4 regions of the Rahnella sp. 2050 genome follow, and region 2 is predicted to be linked to each of the others. Evidence: predicted binding sites of a transcription regulator. Region 2 holds the regulator's gene; each other region holds the start of a gene.
The links. Region 2 encodes PurR, which represses purine synthesis genes. Its sites were predicted from a motif close to CANGCAAACGTTTGCNTG; they were not measured.
Positions count from the first base shown of each region.

Region 1: purL (phosphoribosylformylglycinamidine synthase) is a predicted target of PurR. The motif match lies at 2,918-2,935, and genes of this name have one in related genera.
Region 3: glyA (serine hydroxymethyltransferase) is a predicted target of PurR. The motif match lies at 2,561-2,578, and genes of this name have one in related genera.
Region 4: galS (HTH-type transcriptional regulator GalS) is a predicted target of PurR. The motif match lies at 2,957-2,974, and genes of this name have one in related genera.

Region 1 is NZ_JBEPKE010000002.1:816,964-822,540, forward strand. Features, by position in the region: gene ABIC79_RS11045 (PTS transporter subunit EIIC) at 1-32, shown strand, start outside; gene yfhb (phosphatidylglycerophosphatase C) at 37-675, shown strand; gene tadA (tRNA adenosine(34) deaminase TadA) at 717-1,274, shown strand; gene mltF (membrane-bound lytic murein transglycosylase MltF) at 1,293-2,753, opposite strand; gene purL (phosphoribosylformylglycinamidine synthase) at 3,029-5,577, shown strand, end outside.
Region 2 is NZ_JBEPKE010000006.1:190,735-196,311, forward strand. Features, by position in the region: gene cfa (cyclopropane fatty acyl phospholipid synthase) at 1-179, opposite strand, end outside; gene punC (purine nucleoside transporter PunC) at 540-1,751, opposite strand; gene punR (DNA-binding transcriptional activator PunR) at 1,888-2,793, shown strand; gene purR (HTH-type transcriptional repressor PurR) at 2,830-3,855, opposite strand; gene cydH (cytochrome bd-I oxidase subunit CydH) at 4,189-4,278, shown strand; gene ABIC79_RS20645 (C40 family peptidase) at 4,444-5,343, opposite strand.
Region 3 is NZ_JBEPKE010000001.1:1,477,656-1,483,232, forward strand. Features, by position in the region: gene ABIC79_RS06545 (3-phenylpropionate MFS transporter) at 1-1,039, opposite strand, end outside; gene glyA (serine hydroxymethyltransferase) at 1,203-2,456, opposite strand; gene hmpA (NO-inducible flavohemoprotein) at 2,789-3,979, shown strand; partial or broken gene ABIC79_RS06565 (cytochrome c) at 4,044-5,446, opposite strand; gene ABIC79_RS06570 (GMC family oxidoreductase) at 5,457-5,577, opposite strand, start outside.
Region 4 is NZ_JBEPKE010000001.1:1,023,527-1,029,103, forward strand. Features, by position in the region: gene mglA (galactose/methyl galactoside ABC transporter ATP-binding protein MglA) at 1-286, opposite strand, end outside; gene mglB (galactose/glucose ABC transporter substrate-binding protein MglB) at 513-1,511, opposite strand; gene galS (HTH-type transcriptional regulator GalS) at 1,762-2,793, opposite strand; gene yeiB (DUF418 domain-containing protein YeiB) at 3,064-4,218, opposite strand; gene folE (GTP cyclohydrolase I FolE) at 4,394-5,059, opposite strand; gene ABIC79_RS04555 (YbfB/YjiJ family MFS transporter) at 5,185-5,577, opposite strand, start outside.

The DNA.
Region 1 (5,577 bases), on a different contig from region 2:
GGTTGATGGGGTTCAACGATCCCGAGGAGTAGCGGATTGAGTAAGAAGCCTGATCGGCGGGTGGTCTTTTTTGATCTTGATGGCACCCTGCACCAGCAGGATATGTTCGGTAGCTTTCTGCGGTTTTTGCTCAGGCGGATGCCGCAGAATCTGATTTTAGTCGTGCCGGTTCTGCCGCTGGTGGGAATCGGACTGTTTATTCACGGGCGCGCCGCGCGCTGGCCCATGAGCCTGTTACTGTGGTCGATTACTTTCGGCCACGGTGAAGCGCGTCTGAAAGCACTGGAGCTGCAATTTGTCGCTGCGTTTCGCGAGAAAGTGGTGGAGTTTCCGGTGGTGCAGCGCAGGCTGCGTGAATATCTCGACAGCGAGGATACCGAAGTTTGGCTGATCACCGGGTCGCCGGAAAATCTGGTGCAGCAGGTCTATAATACGTCCCTGTTTTTGCCGCAGGTTCGTCTGGTCGGCAGCCGGATCGCCCGTGGCAAAGGCGGATGGGTGCTGCCCTTGCGTTGTCTGGGTGAAGAGAAAGTCGTGCAACTCGAAAGCCGCATTGGCTCACCGCTTAAACTTTACAGCGGATACAGCGACAGCAAACAGGACAATCCGTTGTTGTTCTTTTGTGAGCATCGTTTTCGCGTCAGTAAACAGGGCGAGTTACAGCAACTGGAATAACCGCCAGCGCAAAATTCAGATAAAATGTCTGCCGGTAAAAAATGATTGAGGTTGAAGTGGCAGACGCAGAGTTGGCAGTAATAAATGATGATGAACACTGGATGCGACATGCTATGAATCTGGCGCTGAAAGCGCAGGATGAGGGTGAAGTGCCTGTGGGGGCGGTACTGGTTTTAGACAATCAGGTGATTGGTGAAGGCTGGAACCGGTCTATCGGCCATCATGATCCGACAGCGCATGCCGAAATCATGGCATTACGTCAGGGCGGCAACGCCGTGCAAAATTATCGTCTGCTCAATGCCACATTGTACGTTACGCTGGAACCTTGTGTTATGTGCGCGGGGGCGATGATCCACAGCCGGATCCGTCGCGTGGTGTATGGTGCCGCTGATGCCAAAACCGGCGCAGCGGGCTCTTTGCTCGATGTATTGCGCCATCCGGGCATGAATCATCAGGTGGAGATTACGGCGGGTGTGCTGGCAGAAGCGTGTTCGGAACAACTGAGTGCATTTTTTCGTTTTCGCCGCAGCCAGAAAAAAGCGCTGCGACTGGCAGAGCGTGCCGCGCAGGCCGGTGATGCGGCAGATGATCAGGCCTGAGAAACAGGCCTGCCAGTCTTACGGTGCCAGCGCTTCCTGCGCATTCACCACCGGATATCCCTGACCTAACTGAGCCTGCAAGGCCGCTTTCTGTGCCTGCTGTTTTTCCTTTTCCATCAGATATCCCACCAGACTCAGCTGATAACGACGGATATTCTCCACATAGTTATATGCCTGTGTACCGCGTGCATAACCGTAAGTCGTCCGGCTAAAGAAGCGTTTCTGATTCAGCATCGGCAGACGCTGTTTCACATCTGCCCAGCTGTCCGGATTGGCTTTCTGTTGCGCCGTCAGTTTGCGGGCATCCAGCATATGGCCGTAACCCATGTTATAGGCTGCCAGCGCAAACCAGATCCGTTCATCCTGCGGAACAGATTCCGGCATTTTATCCATCAGATGCGACAGATACTGGGCACCGCCACGGATGCTTTGTTCGGCATCCGTGCGGTCGTCGACATTCAATCCGCCAGCGGTAGCGCGGGTCAGCATCATCACACCCCGTACACCGGTCGGGGATTTTGCCTGCGGATCCCAGTGGGACTCCTGATAGGCGATAGCCGCCAGTAAACGCCAGTCAATATTCCCGGCATACTTTTCGAACAGCGGCTGTAAATCCGGCAGCGTACTGTCGATGGCATTGAGGAAAGTCCGGGTATCAACGTAATCAAAATCGCCCACGTGCCCGAGATATTTCTCTTCCAGCTTTTCCAGGGTGCCGTCTTCTGAAATCTGGCTGAAAAAGTCCAGCATGGCGGCAGAAAGGCTATCGTCATCAGGTTGTTTGCGGTAGTACCAGGTCACAGGTTCGTCGTCAGTCGCATCAAAAGCCACCGCAAGACGCGGATAAACACGCTGCATCAGGGCGATGGTCACCGAATCGCCCAGCGTATAATCAAGTTTACCGTTCTCGACTTGCTGCAACAGATCGCGTGGTGACATCTTATCGGTCGTGGTCCATGCGAGGTCGGGATACTTTTTGCTGGCGGCTTCCAGTGTGGCGATATGCGCGCTGCCAGCAGACACCACCAGCGAGCCTTTGATGTCTGCGAAGCTTTTCGGGCGCACTGATCCCTGCCGGTAAACCAGTTGCTGGGAAACGGAATAGTATTCCGGGCCAGCACGGTAGTTTTTCAGCCGCTCATTGTTGTACACCAGACCGGAAGCCAGCATGTCAGTATTATCATGATCCAGATCGTCGAACATGCTCTCAATCGTGGTGTGCTGTGTCACGACCAGCTGCACGCCCAGATAATCTGCAAAGCGTTTAGCCAGTTCGTAATCGAAACCGAGATTGCCTTCCGGGGAGTTCATAAAAGTCAGTGGAGAATTGAGCGTGCTTACGCGCAATTCTCCACGGGATTTTATTTGATCCAGTTGGTCGCCTTCACCTCTGTGCCACGGGACTGCCGGCCATAAAGCCAGCGCCAGTAACAGGGCGGCGATCCCCATCAGAACATAATTAATTTTTAGTCGCGTCAAATAGTTATCTCGCTGCGGCGCTCTTGTTTTTTTACGCTATGCTGTGCAGTTAGTATGGCTATATCCCCAGTGCTGACGCATTTTGCTCAACAAAACGGCAGTCTGCAACTTTATTCATGATATCCGTAAAATATGTGGGGCTATAAATGAATATCAAGTTTCCCTGCGCAAACGGTTTCGTCGGGCGTCAGCTTTCTTTATAATAGCCCGCGTTTTCCCCCTGTTGCGCCCAAAGAAGCACTGTGGTCAGTGTCTTCGAAGACGAGAGATCTGTGATTATGGAAATACTGCGTGGTTCGCCCGCTTTGTCGGCTTTTCGCATTAACAAATTGTTGTCCCGTTGTCAGGAAGCCCGTCTTCCGGTCAGCGATATCTACGCCGAATATGTACATTTTGCCGATGTCAGCGCGCCGCTGAGTTCGGACGAACAAACCAAGTTACAACGCCTCCTGAAATACGGTCCTTCTCTCGCTGAACACGCTCCTTCTGGTCGTTTACTGCTGGTTACCCCGCGCCCTGGCACCATTTCTCCGTGGTCTTCCAAAGCTACCGATATTGCACACAATTGCGGCTTGTCGCAGGTTGTGCGTCTGGAACGCGGTCTGGCATTTTATGTACAGGCGCCGCAACTGACCGAACCACAGTGGAATGAACTGGGCGCATTACTGCATGACCGCATGATGGAAACTGTCTTTGGTCATCTGGAAGACGCCAGCGCGCTGTTTGCGCAGCATCAGCCGGCCCCGGTGCAGCATGTGGATATCCTGGGCGTTGGCCGTGGCGCTCTGGAAGCCGCCAACACCAAATTAGGTCTGGCACTGGCTCAGGACGAAATTGATTATCTGATGGATGCCTTTACGTCGTTGGGGCGCAACCCGACGGACATCGAACTGTATATGTTCGCACAGGCAAACTCAGAACACTGCCGTCACAAAATCTTCAACGCAGACTGGATTATCGACGGCGAAACGCAGCCGAAATCCCTGTTTAAGATGATCAAGAACACGTTCGAACACACTCCCGATCACGTGCTGTCCGCGTATAAAGATAACGCCGCCGTGATGGAAGGTTCGCAGGTCGGTCGCTTCTACGCCGATGCGAAAGACGGTCTGTACGATTTCCATCAGGAGCAGGCGCATATCCTGATGAAGGTCGAAACCCATAACCACCCGACGGCGATCTCTCCGTGGCCAGGTGCGGCCACAGGTTCCGGCGGTGAAATCCGTGACGAAGGTGCAACCGGTCGCGGCGCGAAACCGAAAGCCGGTCTGGTCGGTTTCTCCGTGTCAAACCTGCGTATTCCTGGTTTTGAACAGCCGTGGGAAGAAGATTTTGGTAAGCCGGATCGTATCGTTACCGCGCTGGATATCATGACCGATGGCCCGCTGGGCGGCGCAGCATTTAACAACGAATTCGGTCGTCCGGCGTTGCTGGGCTACTTCCGTACTTACGAAGAAAACGTCAATAGTCACAACGGCCCTGAACTGCGCGGTTATCACAAACCGATCATGCTGGCGGGCGGTATCGGCAACATCCGTGCCGATCACGTGCAGAAAGGTGAAATCACGGTTGGCGCGAAACTGATTGTACTTGGCGGCCCGGCGATGAATATCGGTCTGGGTGGCGGCGCGGCGTCTTCTATGGCTTCCGGCCAGTCTGATGCCGATCTGGATTTTGCTTCCGTACAGCGCGACAACCCGGAAATGGAACGCCGTTGTCAGGAAGTGATCGACCGCTGCTGGCAACTGGGCGAAGCCAACCCGATTTTATTTATCCATGATGTCGGTGCCGGCGGTTTATCTAACGCCATGCCGGAACTGGTCAGCGATGGCAACCGTGGCGGGCGTTTCCAGCTTCGTGACATCCTGAACGACGAACCGGGCATGAGCCCGCTGGAAGTCTGGTGTAACGAATCACAGGAACGTTATGTGCTGGCGGTGTCTCCGGCGCAGCTTGAACAGTTCGATGCGATTTGCCAGCGTGAACGAGCACCTTACGCGGTCATCGGTGAAGCCACCGAAGAAATGCATCTTTCTCTGAAAGACAGCCATTTCGACAACCAGCCAATTGATATGCCGCTGGATGTCCTGCTGGGTAAAACGCCAAAAATGACCCGCGACGTCACCACATTGAAAGCGAAAGGTGACGACCTGAATGCGGAAAACATCCAGATTGCGGAAGCGGTAAATCGCGTTCTGCATTTGCCAGCTGTTGCTGAGAAAACCTTCCTGATCACCATCGGCGACCGCACCGTCACCGGCATGGTCGCGCGCGACCAGATGGTCGGCCCGTGGCAGATCCCGGTAGCCGACTGCGCAGTCACCACCGCCAGCCTCGACAGCTACCACGGCGAAGCGATGTCACTGGGCGAACGCGCTCCGGTTGCCTTGCTGGACTTCGCTGCCTCTGGTCGCATGGCCGTTGGTGAAGCGCTCACGAATATTGCTGCGGTGGAAATCGGCAGCCTGAAACGCGTTAAGCTTTCTGCTAACTGGATGTCTGCGGCCGGTCACCCGGGCGAAGATGCCGGTTTATACGCGGCTGTAAAAGCGGTGGGCGAAGAACTGTGTCCGGCGCTGGGTATTACTATTCCGGTGGGCAAAGACTCCATGTCGATGAAAACCCGCTGGCAGGAAGGTAACGAACAACGCGAGATGACGTCTCCGCTGTCGCTGGTAATCACCGCGTTTGCCCGTGTCGAAGACGTCCGCCATACCGTGACGCCGCAACTGCGCACCGACCAGGGTGACACCGCATTGCTGTTGGTGGATCTGGGGGCAGGTCATAACGCACTGGGCGCGACAGCGCTGGCACAGGTTTACCG
Region 2 (5,577 bases):
TCACCGAGGCCCAGAGAACCTTCCTGTAAAACACGCTTAAAGAAGTCAGTGTTTTTTACTTTAAGGTCGAAAGGACGATTACCGTTTACCTGAATATCTGCCATCGCCAGCATTTCACTGGCGATCCGGTACCACTGATTGTCCTGAATGCTTTGATCTTCTATACACGATGAACTCATAGCTTCTCCATCACTTTCTCTTCTGACTTATTAACCTGCCGGGAAAAGCAAAGGCTATTTTTGCAGGTCTTTATGAGAACAGACGACTAGCGCCTCGCCCGATATTCGACACCAACAGAGGAAATTAAGAAGAACGCCTGCGCGCCGTAAGACGTGCAGGAAAATCATCCTTGAAAAAGTACAAAAAAATAAGTGTGACACTGTCCGCGCGTCTGGCTTAAGTATGTGATAAAAGTTTTGTAAAAGTGCTATTTTATTTGGTTTTGTTGAGTATAGGCTCGCTGGCAGGCATTCTCAATAGTTAATCGTGATGAATGAAAATGCCCGTTAAGTGACTGTTACATCAGGGTATTATCACTATTAATTAGCATGCCTTGTCTGAGCTTCCTGCTCTGATTCCTGTCCATTGTCTTGCGGGCTTTCATGCTGCAAAGAGAGCCAGCGGCCCAAAACTACCAACAATAGTGTAGACAGCATGATCGTGACTGTCGCCATGAGCGGATGCACAATAAATGCGGAAACCAGCAAGCTGGCAAGGAAGCACAGCCCGAGCTGCAGCGTATTTTGCAATGCTGCCGCCTTGCCTGTATTAGCAGGAAACGGCATTAATGCATTTGCGACAACAATTGGGTAGGTTGCACCATTCACCAAAGCCATCAGACAGAAAGGGATCAGCAGGCTAATCAGCCCGGCATCCGTGAACATGGCAACACAGAACAAAGTCACCATACTGACGCCGTAACCCGCCAGTAACCATGGCAGAATTTTATTACCGTCCAGCTTGCTGATCACAACACGGCAACCAAAACCACCAAGCAGGAAAGCAATAGTCTGCGGGACATAGCTCAGCCCGATGGCACCGGGTGAATAACCCATGTCGCTCAGGATAAACGGTGAACCCGTTAACCACGCAAAGAATCCGGCTGAACAGGCGGCATAAATCATGACATTCCCGCTGTAAACAGGCGATTTCAGTAACGTCGCAAACCCTGTTTTATCAGCCTTCGCTTGTTTTGCCGGTTTATTCTCACGCAGAGTCAGCGTCGTCAGCACCAGGACGACGGCGACTGCGGTCAGCAGAGCAAAAATGGCTTCCCAGTCAAAATGATTGAGTACCCACGCACCAAGTAATGGTGCCAGTGCCGGAGAAAGAGCCACTAACGGCATAATGCTGGCGAAGGTTTTTTTCGCCACATCGGCAGAGAAACGGTCAACAACGATTGCCTGCCAGGTGACTGCGGCGGCACAAACGCCCATCGCCTGTAAGAAGCGCAGGGCCAGAAGGGCGCGTACATTCTCAACCCAGATAACGCCCAGACAACCGACCGCAAACAGTGTCAGACCAAGAAGCAATACCGGTTTACGGCCGATCCTGTCTGACAACGGCCCCCATAACAACTGACCGAGAGCAAATCCGCCGAGAAAAATGCTCAGACTTGCGCTGATCATCCCGGGGCTGGTCATCAGACTGGTTTGCATGGCGCTGAACGCAGGCAGATACATATCAGTGGCTAAAAAGCCCAGCATGCTCAGTCCCGCGAGATAGAGCATAAATCCAAAGGAGGGTTTCATTATCGTCTCATTAATTTATTTATTGCAGATGATGTGATGCAGATTACATACCGGAGGCGGAGTTTAACGCTTTGATAACAGGCTTGTGAAACGCTAATATTTGCACTCTGCTATCAAAAATATTGAAGGCTGAATTATGTGGTCAGAATACGCCCTTGAAGTGGTAGATGCCGTGGCAAGAACAGGTAGTTTTAGTGCGGCAGCGCAAGATTTGCACCGCGTACCTTCTGCTATCAGCTATACCGTCCGTCAGCTTGAGCAGTGGCTGGCCGTGCCGTTGTTTGAACGTCGCCATCGTGACGTGGTACTGACGCCTGCGGGAAAGGTTTTTGTCGATGAAGCGCGGATTCTGACAAAAAAAATGATAGCCACGCGCCGGCAGTGTCAGCAGGTGGCGAACGGCTGGCGCGGCGAATTACGTGTGGCGGTTGACCGGATTGTAAAACCCGCACGGACACGGCGTCTGGTGCTCGATTTCTACCGCCATTTTGCGGACACCGAACTCATTATTCACTCAGAAGTGTTTAATGGTGTCTGGGATGCGCTGGTTGACGGGCGGGCAGACGTGGCGATCGGTGCTACACGCGCGATACCGGTTGGCGGGGGCTTCAGTTTTCGTGACATGGGATTTATGGACTGGCATTGCGTCGTCAGCCCGCAACATCCGCTGGCTCAGTTATCCGGCGCGCTGAATGATGATGAGTTGCGGCCTTATCCTGCACTCTGTCTGGAAGACACCTCCCGGACATTGCCTAAGCGGGATACATGGACGCTTGATAACCAGCGGCGGCTGGTCGTGCCAGACTGGACCTGTGCGCTGGAATGCCTGACCGAAGGCTTATGCGTGGGTATGATGCCGGTTCATCGCGTCACGCCGTGGATAGAACAGAAAAAGTTGCAGGTGCTGACGCTGGAAAATACGTTTCCCGACAGCCCGTGTTGCCTGACGTGGGATCAAAGCAATCCGTCACCCTCGCTGGCCTGGTTGCTGGAATATATGGGCGATACAGAAACCATGAATCAGGAATGGCTGCGTGATTAGAAAAAAACGCCTGCATCTGCAGGCGTTCGATATCTGTTAACGGCGGTAATCGCGGTACGGACCATCGGCTACGGAACGGCGTTCGACCAGTTTCGGATGCACCTCAATGGTCTGAGACTCTTCACGCTTACTGACAATTCTGTCCAGCAACATGGTAAAGGCCATTTCACCCAGACGTTCTTTCGGCTGATGCACGGTTGTCAGCGCGGGGGAGAAGTAACGGGCGTTACGCACATTGTCGTAACCGATTACGGAAATATCCTGAGGGACGCGCAGGCCCAGTTCGTCTGCGGCACAGATTGCGCCCATTGCCATCACATCGCCGCCACAAAATACGGCAGTCGGGCGGTGCTTCTGCATCAGAATTTTATGCATCGCCTGATAGCCCGATTCCGGCTCGAAATCGCCCTGAACCACCCATTCGTCACGCAGCGGAATATTGGCTTCAGTCAGTGCTTTCACAAAACCCTGGAAGCGGCCACCGCCGGTATTACGTGCCAGTTGGCCCGGGATCACCCCAATATCACGATGACCGCGTTCAATCAGATAACGCCCGGCCATGTAACCCCCTTCGAAAGCATTATCAATAATGCTGTCGGTGAAGTTCTTACGCGCTTCGCCCCAGTCCATGACCACCATTGGGATCGAACGGTGCTCCTCGAGCATATTGAGCAACTCATCAGGATATTCCGCGCACATCACCAGCAAGCCATCGACGCGTTTTTGCGCCAGCATTTGCAGGTAGGCTTGTTGTTTTTCCAGATTATTATGCGAGTTACACAAAATCAGCGTATAGCCTTTGGAGAAGCAGCTGTTTTCTACGGCTTCAATCACTTCGGCAAAATAGGGCGCTTCGCTGGAGGTGGCAAGCAGACCGATCGTTTTGGTGTTATTGACCTTCAGACTGCGGGCTACAGCACTCGGCGAGTAATGTAACTCTTTGATTGCAAGGAGAACCGCTTCTTTGGTTTCTTCGGCGACGAAACGTGTTTTATTGATGACGTGCGACACGGTTGTAGTGGAAACGCCAGCGCGCTTTGCGACATCTTTAATCGTTGCCATGTAAACAATGACTCCTGAACTCACGTGTTTCAGCACGTTAGCATTATGTTAATCGTTTGCTTGCGTGGATCTCACTGCTGGCTTCTAAAAGGGCAGTGAAATCGTTGGGTGGATTCTTCAGAATGAGGCGTGAAATGCTCTCGGGTGAAATCAACCGGCACACAGGCGTGTTAACCGACAATTTTCTCTTATAATGCAGGAAAGTGGAAGTAAAATTCTCAGGGATACATTGTCATTCAGCACAAGATTTTAAATGTTAATTATGCGAAAATGCGTTGGCACACAATTAGTGTGGCTTAAAAAATGCCACAATTTGATCCGAAAGGGGGTTTGATGGACAGCAACCTGAAATTATCGTTGATCACCACGGTATGCGCTTTGCTTATGATTATCGCTTTCAGCTTCACTGCGGTGATGAACTGATTCAGTAAGTGAACCGCCATAAAAAAGGGCGATTCCTGTTACAGGAATCGCCCTTTTCAATTTTACGCAGTGGCCGTTACCGCCGATACTCTTCCCTGCAGAAACTCTTCGTTAAATGCTATTCAATGGCTGATTAGCGAAACTTCAGACTTAACGAATTGTTTATTATCGGATCGTTTTCGGCGTCATTACCCGGCGTGCACCCACATAATGATCTTGCCAGTAATCGTCGCCGAGAGAGGTGATTTTAATGTCTTCGCCCGTTCTTGGAGACTGAATAAACTTGCCGTTCCCCACGTAAACACCAACATGGTCTGCTGCGCCGCGGTTATTGATTCTGAAGAACACCAGATCACCGCTTTCAAGTTCGCCGCGTTTAACCGGAGCCGCATCGCGCAGGTGATACATTTCATTCGCTGTGCGTGGCATTTTAATACGGATCAAATCTTTGTAGGCGTAATAGACTAAGCCGCTGCAATCAAAACCGGTATTCGGCGAGGTTCCGCCCCAGCGATACGGTTTTCCTACCTGATGCATCAGTTTGGTCATCGCCGTTTGCTGGGCATGCTGATAGCGTTTTTTATGCGTTGCACTTAGCGTAATCGGTTTGCTGTCTTCTTCGGGCTTTTTACCTTTACGGTGCCGGCCATACGCTTCTTTTTTACTGACCCTTTCCGTGCTGTTTTTCGCGAGTGAACGGGTTTTGGCGTGTTTCACTGTTTTGCTTTCGGCCCGCGTGGTCTTCAGTGTCTTTTCTTTTTTACTTTCGGCCCGGGTCGTTTTGACACTTTTCTCCGTCGTGGTCTTTCGTTTAGCCAGTTCGGTACTTTTAACTTTCTTCTTCGAATTCTTGTCCTGAATTTTTTGTTCTGTCACTGGCGCGATTTTAGTTTTTTTACTGGTTTTCGCGGCCACCGTTTTTCGCTTTCGCCGTTCTTCAGGTGCAGCCTGATTAACATGGCTTTTACGCTGATCGGCAGAAACACGTGTCTGCGGCGATGCATGTGCCATATTCAGAAATAGCTGGGTAAAGAGCAGCACAAAAAGCGTGAACAGTAAGCGCATAGCTTCGTTACCATGAGTGGTAGGTTAAACATCAGGGATGTCAGAGTATTGCCTAAAAGAACCTGACAAAAAAGCACGAATTGACTCGATTCTAGATCATATTGTGAGAAAAAGTTAATGGCTTTTTTTATGTCGAAATAACCGCCATTTTTAGTCAAAAAAATAACCACTTTTCATGGTGTTAATATTTAAGTTAAAGAATGGAATTTTGCAAATCTGGCGTTATCGGTGAAC
Region 3 (5,577 bases), on a different contig from region 2:
ATACCATGGTCATCACGGCCACGCCGCCCCCCATCGCCAGTGCGGAATACACCGATTGCAGGCGGATCACCTGATCACGTGGTCGTGCAGCGATAAATCGCATGCCCGCCAGATGACAAACCGTAAACGTGCCACAGTGCAGAATCTGCATCACAATCAGCCACGGCAACGCGGTAAACGCACCCATCATTCCCCAGCGCACCACGCCACACACGGCCGAAAGCAGCAGCAGATCCCGCGCTGACCAGCGGCTGAACAGCTGTTTGCTAAAGGTAAAGACCAGCACTTCCGCCACGACGCCCAGCGACCACAAATAGCCGATGGTCGTGGAAGAATAGCCCACATCCTGCCAGTAAATTGCACTGAAACCGTAATACGCCGCATGGGCGCCCTGCAACAGCGTCACACATAACAGGAAACGCCAGACTGGTTTTTCGCCAAGCAACGCTTTCCACGAAATACCCGGCGCACCGCTGGTACGCGGCTCTCCCACCGGCTTCACGCTCGGGCGCAGCAACATACCGAGCAACATCGCGGCCACGCCTGCGGTCAGTGTGTACAAAATCGCCTTATGACCGTAGACCTCAACCAGCTTGCCGGTCACCGCCGATCCAATCACGAAGGCAATGGAGCCCCAGACACGCACCTTGCCGTAATCCATATTGATCTGGCGTTGCAACGTGCCTGCCAGCGCATCGGTCAGCGGCACCAGCGGACCGAAAAACAGACTGAAACCGGCAATGTTGATCATCAGCCAAGCCCAGCCGTTGCCAAACCAGAACCCGACGGCAAACGCCAGCGTAAGCAGCGCCAGAATACGCAAACCGGTGATGAGGTAAGACGGGTCTTTGATGGACGGAGAAATGATTAACGTGCCGAGAAAACGGGCGACCAGACCCGCACCCAGCAACAAGCCGATGCTTTCGGAGGAGATCCCCTCACCTTTAAGCCACAGGCCCCAGAAAGGAAGAAAAATACCGTAACTGAAAAAATAGGTGAAATAACTGAGTGCAAGCCAGCGCGTGGAACGCAATTCCATAAATCCTCCGGTGTGAGGCCAATACTTTGACAAAGCTCACAATCGCTAGCAATCCGCAGACGCTTTCATACTCCCGTAATGTCTGCCAGCTCACAAATTCTGATACATGCCCATAAAAAAACCCGCCGTAGCGGGTTTTAGCAGCTTAACGGCTTCGCAAATATTACGCGTAAACCGGGAAACGTGCACAGATGTCGAGAACTTTCTGTTTAACGCGTTCGATCGTTGCTTCGTCGTTCACGTTGTCCAGCACGTCACAGATCCAGCCAGCCAGTTCGCGCACTTCAGCTTCTTTGAAACCACGACGGGTCACAGCCGGGGTACCGATACGCACACCAGAGGTCACAAACGGGCTCTTCGGATCGTTAGGTACGCTGTTTTTGTTCACAGTGATGTTAGCGCGACCCAGAGCGGCATCGGCTTCTTTACCGGTCAGATTCTTATCGACCAGATCCATCAGGAACAGGTGGTTGTGCGTACCGCCGGAAACCACTTTGTAGCCGCGTTCCAGAACTACAGCCACCATTGCCTGTGCATTTTTAGCCACCTGCTGTTGGTAAGCTTTGAACTCAGGTTCCATCGCTTCTTTCAGTGCTACCGCTTTACCGGCAATCACGTGCATCAGCGGGCCGCCCTGACCACCCGGGAAGACAGCAGAGTTCAGTTTTTTGTAGAACTCTTCGTCGCCGCCTTTCGCCAGAATCAGACCGCCGCGTGGGCCAGCCAGCGTTTTGTGCGTGGTGGTGGTCACGATGTGTGCGTGTGGAACCGGGTTCGGGTAAACGCCCGCAGCAATCAGACCGGCAACGTGTGCCATGTCAACGAAGAAGTAAGCGCCAACGCTGTCGGCGATTTCACGCATTTTTGCCCAGTCAACGATACCGGAGAATGCAGAGAAGCCGCCGATGATCATTTTTGGTTTGTGCAGTTCGGCCTGACGTTTCACGTCTTCGTAATCGATGTCGCCGCTTTCGTCGATACCATAAGGCACCACGTTATACAGTTTACCGGAAAGGTTAACCGGTGAACCGTGCGTCAGGTGACCGCCATGGCCAAGGTTCATCCCCAGAATGGTGTCGCCCGGTTGCAGCAGTGCGGTATACACCGCGAAGTTTGCCTGTGAGCCGGAGTGCGGCTGAACGTTGGCGAAATCTGCACCGAACAATTCTTTTGCACGGTCGATAGCCAGTTGTTCAACGATGTCGACGTACTCACAGCCACCGTAATAACGTTTGCCCGGGTAGCCTTCTGCATATTTGTTGGTCAGTTGCGAACCCTGAGCCTGCATGACACGCGGGCTGGTATAGTTTTCTGACGCAATCAGCTCGATATGTTCTTCCTGACGAACAACTTCTTTTTCCATTGCTGCCCACAGCTCAGCATCATAATCGGCAATGTTCATTTCACGCTTTAACATCCGCATCTCCTGACTCAACAAACTAAAAATAAACGCCCCTTCCGGGTTCTGCGCCACAGTGTAAATGTTTAAGCGGCCTTCGGATAGGGTCAGTTTGAGGTTTTTAGGCAAACGATTGGCTCCAGATACAGCAAGGCTTTGATCTGCGAACATCTGTCCATAATCAAGGGATAAATATTCACCTGAACATGTACAAATTTCAGCTTTGTGACTCAGCCCCTGTCGGGAAAAGCCCTTACCCCTTTAGGGGGTGTTTACAGAAATAGTGGGTTTATATAAGATGCATTTAAAATACATGTTTAAATAAAATCATCACAGACAAGGTGTTCACCATGCTTGATTCAGCCACTATCGCCACCATTAAATCCACTATTCCTTTGCTCGCTGCGACCGGTCCGAAACTGACCGCACACTTTTATGACCGTATGTTCGCGCATAATCCCGAACTGAAAGACATCTTCAATATGAGCAACCAGCGCAACGGCGATCAGCGTCAGGCGCTGTTTGATGCCATCTGCGCTTATGCCGCTAATATTGAAAATCTGGCGGCGCTGCTGCCTGCAGTGGAACGCATCGCGCAAAAACACACCAGCTTCACCATCCAGCCTGAACAATACAATATTGTCGGCGCTCACCTGCTGGCAACGCTGGATGAAATGTTCAGTCCGGGTCAGGAAGTGCTGGATGCATGGGGCAAAGCCTATGGCGTGCTGGCGAATGTGTTTATTAACCGTGAAACCGAGATTTATCAGGACAGCGCAGAAAAAACGGGTGGCTGGCGCGGCACGCGTGAATTCCGCATCGCCGAAAAACAACCGCAGAGTGAGCTGATTACCTCTTTCCTGCTGGAACCTGTCGACGGTAAACCGGTGGCCGACTTCCAGCCGGGGCAATATCTGGCGGTATATATCCGCGATGCCTCACTGGAAAATCAGGAAATCCGCCAGTATTCCCTGACCCAGGCACCGAACGGCAAAACCTACCGCATCGCGGTAAAACGCGAAGGGCAAGGTGCCGTATCCAACTTCCTGCATAATTTTGCGCAGCCGGGCGACATCATTCATCTTGCTGCCCCTCACGGTGATTTCTTTATGGATATCAGCGATACCACGCCGGTGGCGCTGATTTCTGCAGGTGTTGGTCAGACGCCGATGTTGGGTATGCTCAATACGCTGGCAGAACGCGGACATCATGCGCCGGTACAATGGCTGCACGCGGCTGAAAACGGTGCCGTGCACGCATTTGCCGGTGAAGTGACAAGCGCGCAGAAAAACCTGCCGCAACTGGAAAGCCATGTCTGGTATAACCGGCCACAGGCGAATGATTTACCCGGTGAAGATTTTCAGTATGAAGGGCTGATGGATCTGAGCAAAGTCAGCGCACAGCTGAGCGATCCGGCGATGCATTTCTACCTGTGCGGTCCGGTCGGCTTTATGCAGTTTGCAGCGAAACAACTGCTGGCGATGAACATCAGCGAAGCCAACATTCATTACGAATGTTTCGGTCCGCACAAAGTCCTTTAATCCCTGCACGAAAAGAAAAGGCTGACACAGAATGTCAGCCTTTTTTATTGCTGTTCAGTACAGATTAATGACGACGTCGGCGACGTACAAAGAACAGCGCAATCAGCAGGATAACCACCAGTCCCGCAATGCCCATGCCCCAGTGCGCCAGTTCAAGCAACGGCGAAGGTTTGCCACCTGCACGCAATTCTTTCACGCGGTCAGATGTCACTTTCGCCTGATCGTTACCAAACTGCCGCAACACTGATTGCTCAGCGTAGCGACCTGCGTATCCGACAGTAAATGCTCAAACGCTGGCATCGCGACATCTTTGCTTTCCGGCCCGCGCTGCACGCCATGCAGAATCGCCATCACCAGGTTGTCGCTGTTCAGGTGCCCGAGCGCTGTATTATTGATCAGCGACGGCAGGCCACCGTCCTTGCTGCCACGGCCGTCGGGCTGATGGCAACTGGCACAATAGCCGTCATAAACCTGCCAGCCAGTCATTTTATCGGCATCAGCCGGACGCGGAACACCACGCAAAGTATCGGCATAATTTGCCGGTGATCCGAACTGGTCTGCGGCTCTCGCCTGCCCTTGCTGACTGACCGGCGTGGTCTGTTTCAGCCAGACGGCAATTGCCTGCAAATCGCTGTCACTCAGATGGCTGAGGCTATGGTCGATCGCTTCCGCCATCGGCCCTGCCGCCTGTGCTTTACCCGGCGCGTGACCGGTTTTCAGGTAACCGGCGATCTCACCGGTGCTCCAGTTGCCAATCCCGCTGACCGCATCCGACGTAATGTTCGGCGCGAACCAGGTGCCCAGACTGCTGCCGCCCAGCGCTTTATCGCCCTGCTCGGCCATCAGCGCATTACGCGGCGTATGGCAGGTGCTGCAGTGCGCCAGTGCCTCGCCGAGATACGCGCCACGGTTGACCTGATCGCTTTTCGACGGATCGGCTTTAAACGCGCCTTTTTCGAGGAACAGTAAATTCCAGCCTGCCATCGACAAACGCACGTTGAACGGGAACGGCAGCGCCGTCGGCGTTGACGGCACATCCACCGGCTCCACGCCCTGCATAAAGTAGGCGTACAGCGCTTTCATGTCGTCATCGCTGATTTTGGCATACGAGGTGTACGGCATCGCCGGATACAGATTCGCACCATCACCGCGCACGCCATCACGCACCGCGTGTTCAAATTGCTCCAGCGTGTAATTGCCGATACCGTCTTTTTTAGACGGTGTAATGTTGCTCGAGTAAATAGTGCCCAGTGGCGTTGCCAGTCCGAGGCCACCGGCGAACGGTTTGCCGCCTTCGGTGGAGTGACAGGCCACGCAGTCCCCGGCGACCGCGACATATTCGCCTTTCCTGATCAGCGCATCCTGTTCCGGCGATAACGCGGCATAAGCTGTGCCCGCCGTCAGGCTCAGGCCAAAGGCCAGCAACGCGCCCGTCAGACGTTTTTGAGTTAAACGATTCAGAGTCATGTCAGTCAGCCTATAGCGCAGTTTTGGCAAGATGATCAGCAGTGCGTAACGCCAGTGCGACAGCGGTCAGCGTCGAATTGACCGTGGCCGAGGTCGGCATGACACCGGTACTGGTGATGAACAGATTTTCA
Region 4 (5,577 bases), on a different contig from region 2:
TCGACACGCCTTGTTCCAGCGCTTCTTTCGAACTTTTAAAATTAACTTCCTGTCCCTGAAAAAGAATGGTACCGGAATCTTTGCTGTATATCCCGAAAAGGCATTTTAATAATGTGGATTTACCGGCGCCATTTTCACCCATCAGGGCGTGAATAGAATGAGGACGCACTTTTAAATTCACATTATCTAACGCCCTGACGCCAGGAAATGATTTATTGATACCACTCATTTCCAGAAGGAATTCGTCCGGTTTTGATGTTGTGTCAGATAACGTATTATCGGCCATAGTTATACCTGGCTAAAGATAAAAATAAACGGGTGTATTAATACCTGATGTCAGCCCTGCGTATGGCCGGTATACGCACCACACGCAGAGCGACATGACGTCCTGTCAGATAAGCATTAACGTCTAATCATACTTAGTCTTTATTTACGGCTTAACCGCAATTATTTTTGCCACTGCTTAGCTTTGTTTTTTATTGCTGTCTGTCTTTACTGCTACCGTTGCATTCTTATTTCACGAAGGAAGACAGGTTGTCTTTATCCACAGCGACGTAAGGAATACGCACGACTTTGTTTTCGATTTTCCAGTTAGTCCCTTCGGCCGCTGGTTTACCGTCAGCCAGATTTCTCGCCAGATCAAACGTGGCTTTCGCCTGGTTGTTTGCATCGTTCAACACGGTACCGGCCATTGCGCCAGATTTCACCAGTGCCAGCGCTTCTGACAGGGCATCCACACCAAATACCGGAATGCTGGTTTTGTTATGAGATTTCAGCGCTTCTACAGCACCCATTGCCATCGCATCGTTGTTGGCGATAACCACTTCGATTTTGTTAGCGTTAGGACCGGATAACCACGCATCCATCTTGTCTTTCGCCTGTGCGGTATCCCACATGGCGGTATCAAGCTGCAGTTGTTGAGTTTTCAGGCCTTCTTTGCCATTCAGGGTGCTGATGACGTACTTAGTACGCGCTTCAGCATCCGGATGGCCCGGCTCGCCTTTGATCAGCACGTATTGAATCACGCCGTCTTTGTTCAGATCCCAGGCCGGGTTAGCTTTCCAGTGTTTAGCAATCAGCTCACCCTGGATCACGCCGGATTCTTTAGAATCAGTCCCGACATAATAGGCTTTGTCGTAGCTGTCTAAATCTTTACGCGAAGGTTCTTTGTTATAGAAAACGACAGGAATGCCAGCACCGCGGGCTTTTTCAATGATGACCGGGGCAGCAGCCGGGTCAACCAGGTTAATGGCCAACGCTTTAACACCCTTCGCCAGCATAACGTCAACCTGGTCGTTCTGGGTAGACTGGCTGTTTTGCGAGTCATTCATCAGCAGTTGCACATCTGGAGTGGCTTTCGCATCTTTCTCAATGGCTTTACGAACTTCGGACATGAAGTTGTCGTCATATTTGTAGATGGTGACACCGATTTTAGTATCAGCAGCATGTGCGGCAAAACCAAACATCATGCTTGCAGCCAGAGTCGCCAGGGTGAAGACCTTCTTATTCATTTGTATCTCCGGTTATGTAGGGTGTTACAGAATTTGGCACCGGAAATCCCTGCGGGAGCAGTACAGCTCCACGTCACGATTGTGGGTGCCTGCCATCCTTGACTTATAACGTCCTGACTCGCTGTGAAACAAGTCCGGTAAACCGGACCCAAATTGAATCATATTGAAAACGAATGAATCATAATGCGCCCGATGTTAATAAACTGTGAAAGTTCTCACAGATTGAAAACGGTTACATCGCGTTATTTGATCAATAAGTGACGGGTGCCACATTTTGCCAGGGAGCTACCGAGTGGCGTCTGACCAGCGTAGGCATGAAGCAATGCGAAATGCCCGCAGCTAACTGTTCTGCCGCACCTTTTAAAGCCAGTTCAGTGGCAAGCGTCGCCATGGAAACGATCGGATAACGCACAGTGGTCATTTTCGGGCTGGTATAGCGGGCAATCGGAATGTCATCAAAACCGATCAGCGAAAAGTCATCGGGAATGTTAATTCCGTTTTCTTTCAACACGGCCATCGCCCCCGCAGCCATCGAATCGTTGTAGGCGAACACCGCGCTGAGGTGCAGATTACGCCCGAGCAGTTCCACCATCGCCGCTTCCCCGCCCTGCAGATCCGGCGAACTTTGCGCCCGCCATGCAGCAGGTGGCGCATCTCCGCTCTGATGTGCCTGCGTCATTGCCTGCGAATAGCCCTGGTAGCGCTGCAAATCGTCTTCGATACCATGACTTGAACCGATGTAACCAATGCGCTGGTGCCCCTGGGACAGCAACAGGCGGGTTGCCATTTCCGCGCCACTGACGTTGTTAAGCCAGACACAGCGGTGCTCGTAGCCCGGAATGACACGGTTAATCAGCACCATGCCCGACACCTGATCCATAAATCGCGAAAGCTCGTCATCCCCCAGCGCCTTGGAATGCACAATGAGTGCGTTACAGCGCTGACGAATCAGAACTTCAATGGCGTACCTTTCTTTTTCAGCAATATGATAGCTGTTGCCTATCAGGACGTATTTCTGATGCTGCTGCGCGACGGTATCAACGGCTTTCACCAGCGCGCCAAAGAACGGGTCTGAAACATCCATCACCACCACGCCGATGGTATCGCTGCTTTGCGTCGCCAGTGCCTGCGCATTGGCATTGGGCCGGTATCCCAGCGTGGCGACGGCCTGTAACACCTGCTCGCGCGCTTCTTTGCTGGCAATAGACGGATTGTTCAGAACACGTGACACGGTGGCGACAGAAACCCCCGCCAGCCGGGCGACATCACGAATTGTGACCATGCGTCGCTCCGTGATCAGTCAGGGAATGGTACGGAGGAATACGGAAATTTTTGACCCAGGAGGTAAAGAAACCAGACAAAGAGAAGCGAGGTGAAGTGCGCATGGCGTTTCCTTTTTTAGTGTAGTGGTCATCGGAGAGGCACGACCGCTATCCTAAACATTTTGCGAAAACGCCTGCGTGAATCTCGTCACAGGAAAGAAAACGTTTACATACAAATATGCAACCTTCATCCCAAATCCATCATTTAGGATGATATATCAACGTCAGGTTCAGGCAGCTTTTAGTTCTTCACCCGCTGCTTTCGCCGTCAGTTGACGCCAGAGCCACTCCACCGGCCCCTGGCGGAAATGACGCAGCCACAGCAATGTCACCAGCACATTGCACACCCAGACCAGCGGCACCAGTGCGACCAGCTGCAGGCGGTCAAAGTGCTGATAGAAGCCGAAAACATTGAAGAAGGTGATGCAGATGAGCGTCTGTAACAGGTAATTGGTCAGTGCCATGCGGCCAGTCTGCGAAATCCAGTGCGTTATGCGCCAGCGGGAAATCAGCGGCCAGAAGCCGTAGCACAGCGCCAGATAGCTCACCGCCTGCATCAGCGAGCCAATTTCACGCGGCACCTGCAACAGAAAACCGCTCCAGCGGTAGTCCCAGCCGGTACGGTATTGCAGATAAATCGCCGGGATCTGAATCAGCAATGAAAGCGGTAACAGTACGGCGGCGACCTTGCGGTAATGCGAGACGCGAAACGCACCTTTGAGCCATCCGCTGCGCATCAGGCCGGAGCCAATCAGCATGGCGCCCGCCAGTTCCCAGCCGTATTGCGCGCCAATCGCCAGCAAACTGGATGACAGTAAATCGAGCCGGTTGCGGATAGCTTCCCAACCCCCTTTCAGCCGCCAGTATTGTTCATACTGAATTTCCGCCGGTCCCGGAAGCCAGAAACTACCGGGCTTTGGCGAGGTAATAAACCCCAGCATCGCCAGCACCGCCACACCGATCAGATACAAAATGATGCCCGTTGAAATCAGCGACTGACTGCTGCGCCCTTCCCGCACCATCCTCCAGCACACCAGACCAATCAGCCCGTATGACAGCAAAATATCACCGTCCCACATCAGGGTGGCATGAAGAAAACCGCACAGTAATAAAATCGACAGCCGGGCCTGGATCCAGTGTTTGCCGCGCGGCAGCAATAAAAACAGACCGCCGCCAAACAGCATGGCGAACATCATCAGGAATTTGCCTTGCGCCAGCGCGTCGAGCACCGCCCAGGTCCAGGTATCAGAAGCTGAAGGCGTTCCGGCAAATGCCGGATTCAGGTAAGCGGCTTTCGGTAAACCGAAGGCGCTGATATTGAGCAGAAGAATGCCAAAAATGGCGAGACCACGGGCAAAGTCGAGCGTGGCAATACGTGAGCGCACCCTGACATTCCTTTTGAAGATTATTGAGATATTTAAGAATAAGGGAAGAAAATCAGGGTGGCTACCATCCAAGTAAATGAAGTTGCAGCATGGCAGCCAGCGAGAAGAACCCGATGAGCTGACTGATGTCAGTGATTCGGGTCTCCGAACGCAGCGAACACCGCTGCGGCTTTAGTTACGACGGATGGCGGACGGTTCTTAAAAATTCTTGTCGCGTATTCTGGCTGGATTTGAAAAGACCACCGAGCGAAGTCGTCGTCGTTGCGCTGGTCGCGTCACGCACACCACGCGCTTTCACGCAGTAATGCACCGCATCAATGGAAACCGCGACATTGGTGGTGCCGAGCAGGGTTTGCAGGGCAACCAGTATCTGCTGGGTCAGACGCTCCTGAACCTGCGGGCGCTGTGAGAAGAACTGCACAATGCGGTTGATTTTCGACAGGCCGATTACGGTGTCTTTCGGGATATACGCCACGGTCGCTTTGCCGTCGATGGTCACGAAATGGTGTTCGCAGGTGCTGGTCAGGGTGATATCGCGCACGGTGACCATTTCATCCACTTTCATCTTATTTTCGATGACGGTGATTTTCGGGAAGTTGGCGTAATCAAGTCCGGAGAAGATTTCATCCACATACATCTTGGCGATGCGGTGCGGCGTTTCCGCCAGACTGTCATCGGAAAGATCCAGATTGAGAAGCTGCATGATGCCGGTCATATGTTCCTGGATCCGCTGCTTGCGCGTTTCATTGTCGATCGGCAAAGCTTCACGCAGAGGGGTTTCCAGACCACGGGCTAACAGGGCCTCGTGAACCAAAATGGCTTCTTTACTCAGGATTGGCATTCTTTCTTCTCCGGCAGATGTAATCACTTTGACGCAGATCACGCTAAAATGAGGTGGCTTACTGTAGTAGAGAGCCGGTTCAGAATCCAGTGAATGTGCTTCATGATGGATGAAATAGCTGCAACTTATCGTTTATGCCGGAAGACCAGCGCCCCGGCAATAATAAAACCGGCCAGCGCGACATACAGCGCAGGCTCCAGACGATGGGTCAGCGCGGTAGAAATCGCCGACAGAACCGGTCCGAATAACTGGCCAACAGCGTAACCGGTCGTCAGCAACCCGGCCATATAACGGCTGTGATTGGGTGCAAGCTCGCGGCTGTATTGTAAGGCCAATTGCACCACGCTGAGGAAACCACCGCCGGTCAGTAGCGCGCCAAGCACCAGACCACTGACGCCCGGCACCACTTCCGCGCACAAAATCCCCAGCCCCTGAATCCATAGTGTCAGCGCCAGGCGGGTATGCGTAGTCAGACAATGGCGGGTAAGAATACCGATGATGATGCCGATAACCGCAGC